2 regions of the Rhizobium sp. SRI_017 genome follow, and region 1 is predicted to be linked to the other one. Evidence: riboswitches for the same ligand, from Rfam matches in the RefSeq annotation. Region 1 holds a riboswitch; the other holds the start of a gene.
What was found. Region 1 has a riboswitch for S-adenosylmethionine ahead of AC2YI2_RS28510 (O-succinylhomoserine sulfhydrylase). Riboswitches for the same ligand answer to the same signal wherever they lie in the genome.

Region 1 (3,404 bases):
GCCTCGGCCAGCGCATTCATCGTCGAGGCCGTGCCCATCGTGTTGCAATGGCCGATCGACGGGGCGGAATCGAGCACCGCCGACATGAACTCTTCCTGGTCGATCTCGCCGGCCGCATAGCGTCGCCGCGATTGCCACAACGCCAGGCCGGAGCCAGCAAGCTTGCCGTCATGCCAGCCGTCGAGCATCGGCCCGCCCGACAACACAATAGCGGGAATGTCGACCGTCGAAGCCGCCATGAGCGCGGATGGCGTGGTCTTGTCGCAACCGGTGGTCAGCACCACGCCGTCGAAGGGATAGCCGTAGAGCAACTCCACCAGCCCGAGATAGGCGAGATTGCGGTCGAGCGCTGCGGTGGGCCGCTTGCAGTTCTCGAACAGCGGATGGGTCGGGAACTCGATGGCAATTCCACCGGCATCCCGGATGCCGTCGCGGACGCGCTTCGCGAGCTCGATGTGATGGCGATTGCAAGGATTGATGTCGCTGCCCGATTGCGCGATCCCGATGATCGGCCTCCCGGAACGCAATTCTTCCGGGGTGATCCCCTGATTCATGAAGCGCTCGAGATAGATCGAGGTCATGTCGATATGGTCTGGATTGTCGAACCAGTCCTGCGAACGCAGGCGGCGTTTGACGGAATTTTCAGGCATTCGGGCTTCCAGCACGCTAGTGGATCGCCCGAGTCTTAGCGCTCCACGCGCTGCAGCGACAAGGCCGAAGCATTCCATTCCGGCCTTTTGTCGTACAACTGTTCAACGAGTGTGGTAGCGCTACCACGCTTCGTGATCGAGCGCGAGGCCTCCCCGCACCGCCGCCAAAAGAGGCAGGACTTAATTCGCCGCACCGCCCGCACCAAAAGCAGCGTCTCAAGTGGAGGCGCGAAGTCGCATGACGCGAGGCATATCAAACCCCTCGCACTTGTGGGAGGGGTTTGGGGCGGGGTCTTTATTTCCCGATCTTGCTCAGCGCCCGATCAAAATCCTCGATCAGATCGTCGGCATCTTCGATACCCGCCGACAGCCGCAGCAGGCCCGGTGAAATGCCGAGCTCAACGCGTGCATCCTCGGTGAGGTTCTTGTGCGTCGTCGTCGCCGGATGGGTGATCAGGCTCTTGGCATCGCCGAGATTGTTGGAGATCTTGATCACCTCGAGTCCGTTCTGAACCGCGAAGGCCGCGTTCTTGCCTGCCTTGAGTTCGAATGCAACGAGTGTCGAGCCGCCGGTCATCTGGCGTGCGATGATATCGGCCTGGGGGTGATCCTTGCGGCCCGGATAGATGACGCGAGACACGGCACTGTGGTTGGCGAGGAAATCAGCCACCTTGGTCGCGTTCTCCGTCTGCTGCTTGACGCGCAGCGCCATGGTTTCGAGACCCTTGAGCAGAACCCAGGCGTTGAACGGTGACATGGCCGGGCCGGAATGGCGGAAATAATCGTGCAGATTGGCGTCGATCCATTCCTTGTCCGACAGCACAATGCCGCCGAGGCAGCGGCCCTGGCCATCGATATGCTTGGTCGCCGAATAGACGACGATATGGGCACCGAGCTCAAGCGGCTTCTGGAAGAGCGGTGTCGCGAAGACATTGTCGACCACGACCTTGGCGCCGATCTGGTTGGCGATTTTGGAAACGCCGGCGAGATCGACGACTTCGAGCGTCGGATTGGTCGGGCTCTCCAGGAAGAACACCTTCGTGGTCGGGCGGACTGCCTTTTCCCAGTTCGACAGATCCTTGCCGTCGATCAGCGTGCATTCGATGCCGTATTTCGGCGCCAGCGTCTCGACCACCCAGCGGCAGGAGCCGAAGAGCGCGCGCGCAGCGACGATATGATCGCCCGCCTTGAGCTGGCAAAGGATCGCGGCGGTGACGGCAGCCATGCCGGATGCCGTGGCACGGCCATCCTCGGCGCCTTCGAGCAGGCACATGCGCTTTTCGAACATGTCATTGGTCGGGCTGCCGTAGCGGGCATAGATGAAGCCCTCCGTCTCGCCCTTGAAGCGCGCCTCGGCGGCCTCGGAACTGTCATAGACGAAACCCTGGGTCAGGAAGATCGCTTCCGAGGTTTCACCATATTGGGAACGCAGGGTGCCGCCGTGGACGAGTTTGGTTGCCGGCCGCCAGTTCTTGCTCATTTCATCACCTTCAGACATCAAAAAACCGGCCGCAAAAAGCAGGCCGGTTTCCAACGAACCCGGCCTTTTTAGCTACTTATTTTACGTGGCTGCAAGCCGGCCGGCCAAATCACCACGGGACAGATCGGGCTTACTCCATCTGCCCGCTTGCGTCAATTGGACGAGGTTTCTATTGTCCCGGCAAAGGGAGACGAAATGGCCGGCATTCTCGCAGATCGCGCAATAAGAACACTGTTCGACGAAGGTCGGCTCATCGCCGACGTCCCTCTCGATACCGATCAGATCCAGCCGGCGAGCCTCGACCTCAGGCTGGGCTCGAAGGCATTCCGCGTGCGCGCCTCGTTCCTGCCGGGACCCTCGAAACGGGTTGCGGACAAGCTCGACCGGCTCAAGCTGCATGTGATCGACCTCGCCCAGGGCGCGGTGCTGGAAACCGGCTGCGTCTACATCGTGCCGATCCTCGAAACACTCGACCTGCCGACTACGCTTTCCGCCTCGACAAACCCGAAGAGTTCGACCGGCCGGCTAGACATCTTCACCCGCGTGATCACTGACTACGCGCAGGAATTCGACCAGATTCCCGCTGGCTACAAGGGCCCGCTCTATCTCGAAATCTCGCCGAAGACCTTCCCCATCGTCGTGCGCCGCGGCTCGCGGCTTTCTCAGATCCGGTTCAGGAATGGGCAATCGCTGCTCAAGGAAGACGAGATGCTGGCGCTGCATCTCTCCGACACGCTGGTCGCCAGCGACACGCCCGCCATATCGGGTTCGTCGATTGCGCTGTCGATCGACCTTAAGGGCACCGGTGCAGACGGCCTTGTCGGTTATCGGGGCAAGCGGCATTCGGCGGTCATCGATGTCGACGTGAAGGCCGCCCACGATGTCTACGACTTCTGGGAGCCGATCTATAGCCGCGGCCGCAACGAACTGATCCTCGATCCGGACGAGTTCTACATTCTTGTGAGCCGCGAGGCCGTCCATGTGCCGCCGCTCTATGCGGCAGAGATGGTGCCCTTCGATCCGCTGGTGGGCGAATTCCGCGTCCACTATGCCGGCTTCTTCGATCCCGGTTTCGGCCATGCCCAGGCGGGCGGTGCCGGCGCGCGGGCGGTGCTCGAGGTACGCAGCCACGACGTGCCCTTCATCCTCGATCACGGCCAGATCATCGGCCGGCTCGTCTATGAGCATATGGACGAAATGCCGGAGGCGCTCTACGGCTCCGGCGTCGGCTCGAACTACCAGGCGCAGGGCCTGAAGCTTTCCAAGCATTTCAG
Region 2 (3,404 bases), on a different contig from region 1:
AAGAGCTGGCGGACCAGTCCGATCGAATGGGTGTAACCCCAATACTGTTCCTTGACCGGATTGAGCCACACGGCCTTGCGGAAATGGCTGGTCACGCGTTCGAGCCAGACCATGCCCGCTTCCTTGTTCCAGTGCTCGACGGACCCGCCGGGCATGGTGATCTCATAGGGGCTCATGGAGGCGTCGCCAGCGAAGATCACCTTGTAGTCCGGCCCATAGGTGCGGATCACGTCCAGCGTGTCGATCATGGAGGTCTTGCGGCGATAGTTGTCCTTCCAGACGCCTTCGTAGAGGCAATTGTGGAAGTAGAAATATTCGAGCTGGCGGAACTCCGACTTCGCCGCCGAGAACAGCTCCTCGGCGACCTTCAGATGGTCGTCCATCGACCCGCCGATATCGAAGAACATCAGCAGTTTCAGCCGGTTCTTGCGCTCCGGCCGAGTCTTGACGTCGAGCCAGCCATGTTCGGCGGTCGAGCGGATCGTGTCGTCGAGATCGAGTTCCTCGTCGGCGCCGTCGCGCACCCAGCGCCGGAGACGCTTGAGTGCCACCTTGATATTGCGCGTGCCGAGTTCGACGGAATCGTCGAGGTTTTTGAAGGCGCGCTCGTCCCATACCTTCACCGCCCGGCGATGGCGCGACTCGTTCTGTCCGATCCGCACGCCTTCGGGATTGTAGCCGCCGGCGCCGAAGGGCGACGTGCCGCCCGTGCCGATCCATTTCGAGCCGCCCTGATGCCGGCCTTTCTGATCCTCAAGCCGCTCTTTCAGCGTCTGCATCAGCTTGTCGAAGCCGCCGAGCGCCTCGACCAGCTTCTTCTCCTCCTCGGTCAGATGCTTGTCGGCCAGCCGCCGCAGCCATTCCTCGGGCAGATCGCGGACGTCGATCACGGGCTGGCCCGACACGGCCCCCACACCCTTGAAATAATGCGCAAAGACCTGGTCGAAGCGATCGATGAAGCGCTCATCCTTCACCAGTGCCGCACGCGCGAGGAAATAGAACCCCTCCACATCATAGTCGGCTATGTGCTGGTCCATCCCCTCCATCAGCGTCAGAAATTCCCGGAGCGTCACCGGGACCTTGGCTGCCTTGAGCTCGAGGAAGAAGGGAATGAACACTGCGCCTTACGCCTCCTCCAGCACCCTGGCCGGAATCCCGACCTTGGAGAGATCGAATTCCGTCGTCTGGTAGACCTGGTTGATCCAGTTGCCGAACAGCAGATGCGCATGGCTGCGCCAGCGGTTGAGCGGCACCTGGGTCGGGTCGTTATGGGCAAAATAGTTGGCGGGCATCTTGATCGGGATTCCGGCCGCCTGGTCGCGGAAATATTCGTCGGCGAGTGACGTCGAGTCATATTCCACATGGTTGAACATGTAGAGCCGGTTGCCCCGCTTCTCGGCAACGAGGCAAAGGCCGGCGTCGGGCGAGGTCATCAGCGCTTCGAGGCCGGAAGATGGGTCGATGTCCTTCTGCAGCACCTCGGTCCAGCGCGATACGGGCACGGCAAAGTCATCCGAAAAGCCGAGCAGGTAGGGCGAGGACGGATTGAGATTGCGGTGCTGGTACACGCCGAAGGCCTTTTCGGCCAGGATATATTTCGGCACCTTGTGGAAGTGATAGATCGCCGCCATCGCGCCCCAGCAGATGTTGAGCGTCGAATGGACATTGGTCTCGGTCCAGTCGAGGATCGCCTTCATCTCGTCCCAATAGGTCACGTCCTCGTAGTCAAGCATCTCGACCGGCGCGCCGGTGATGATGAAACCGTCGAACTTGCGGTGCTTGATCTCGTCCCAGGTGTTGTAGAAGGCGAGCAGATGGTCCTCGGACGTGTTCTTGGACTTGTGATTGCCGATCCGGACCAGAGAGAATTCTACCTGCAGCGGCGAAGCGCCTACCAGACGGGCGATCTGCAGCTCGGTCTTGATCTTGTTGGGCATCAGGTTGAGCAGGCCGATCTGCAGCGGGCGGATATCCTGCCGGATGGCGGCGGAATCCGACATCACCGAGACACCCTCCTGAACGAGGGTCTGGAAGGCAGGCAACTGGTCTGGAATCTTGATCGGCATTTTCGGGCACTCCTAACGCCGGCGGATAAACAATCGCTGACGGTCCCCGAGTGCGGGTGGCCCTGTTTAGCGAGTTGTTTAACGTGGCTGCAAGCCGGCCGGCAAATCACCACGGTTTTCTCTTATACCGGGCGACGCAGATTTTCAATCGGGTGGAAATTCGGTTGTTTTTGGCGGGCGCAGAGCAGCCTGACGGCGGGCCAAGCGCCCTATCGCATCTCGCGTCTGGCCATGAAGGCCAGCCGTTCGAAGAGATGCACGTCCTGCTCGTTCTTGAGCAGCGCGCCGTGGAGTTTCGGCAGGGCGTTCTTGTCGCTTGCTGCCAGCGTCTCGGGCTCGACATCGTCGGTCACCAGCAGGCGGATCCAGTCGAGCGCCTCCGAGGTCGAAGGCTTCTTCTTGAGCCCCGGCGTCTCGCGGATTTCGAAGAAACGCGTCAGCGCCTCCGACAGAAGCTTCTTCTTGATGCCGGGATAATGGACCTCGACAATCGCAGCCAAAGTGTCGGCATCGGGGAAGCGGATATAGTGAAAGAAGCAGCGTCGCAGGAAGGCGTCCGGCAGTTCCTTCTCGTTGTTCGAGGTGATGATGACGATTGGCCGGACCGAGGCGCGGATCGTCTCGTCGGTCTCGTAGACATGGAACTCCATGCGGTCGAGTTCCTGCAGGAGGTCGTTGGGGAACTCTATATCGGCCTTGTCGATCTCGTCGATCAACAGCACGACCTTCCGGCCCCCGACTTTCTGGCCGGCCTCAAAGGCATTCCAGAGCTTGCCCTTGCGGATATAGTTCTTGATGTCGTGCACCCTGATGTCGCCGAGCTGGCTGTCGCGCAGGCGCGAGACTGCATCATACTCGTAGAGCCCCTGCTGCGCCTTGGTGGTAGACTTCACGTTCCATTCAATGAGATCGAGGCCCAGGCTACGGGCGACCTGGCGTGCAAGTTCGGTCTTGCCGGTGCCGGGCTCGCCCTTGACGAGCAATGGCCTTTCCAGACGGATCGCGGCATTGACCGCGACCATCAGGTCCTTGTCGGCGATGTAATGATCCGTACCCGTGAACTGCATGCCCGTCCGTCACTTCCCGAACTCAAGACAACAAAAAAGGCGGCACGAAATCGTCCGCCTTGCTTCGGCCGTGGCGCGTCGCCCGGCCGTGCCGTCACATGTCGATAATGGTGCCCTTGCCGTCGTTCCAGACGCGCATCTCGCGATCACGCTGTTCCTTCGCGCGCTGCTCGGCGCGGGTATAGGCTCGTGCCGGTTGCGGCTGACGCTCGTGGCTGGAAAGGACCGAGGACAACCATTGGCCAAACAGAAGCACCGTCGCCACGCCGGC

Region 2: linked by a shared signal. The riboswitch ahead of metA (homoserine O-acetyltransferase MetA) and the one ahead of AC2YI2_RS28510 (O-succinylhomoserine sulfhydrylase) in region 1 are both predicted to bind S-adenosylmethionine.

The regions. Positions count from the first base shown of each region.
Region 1 is NZ_JBYCZP010000018.1:5,195-8,598, reverse strand. Features, by position in the region: gene AC2YI2_RS28515 (IlvD/Edd family dehydratase) at 1-650, opposite strand, end outside; gene AC2YI2_RS28510 (O-succinylhomoserine sulfhydrylase) at 946-2,130, opposite strand; SAM riboswitch at 2,178-2,256, opposite strand; gene AC2YI2_RS28505 (2'-deoxycytidine 5'-triphosphate deaminase) at 2,326-3,404, shown strand, end outside.
Region 2 is NZ_JBYCZP010000016.1:93,044-96,447, forward strand. Features, by position in the region: gene AC2YI2_RS27415 (vWA domain-containing protein) at 1-1,118, opposite strand, end outside; gene metA (homoserine O-acetyltransferase MetA) at 1,125-2,066, opposite strand; SAM riboswitch at 2,112-2,189, opposite strand; gene AC2YI2_RS27425 (AAA family ATPase) at 2,276-3,133, opposite strand; gene AC2YI2_RS27430 (hypothetical protein) at 3,228-3,404, opposite strand, start outside.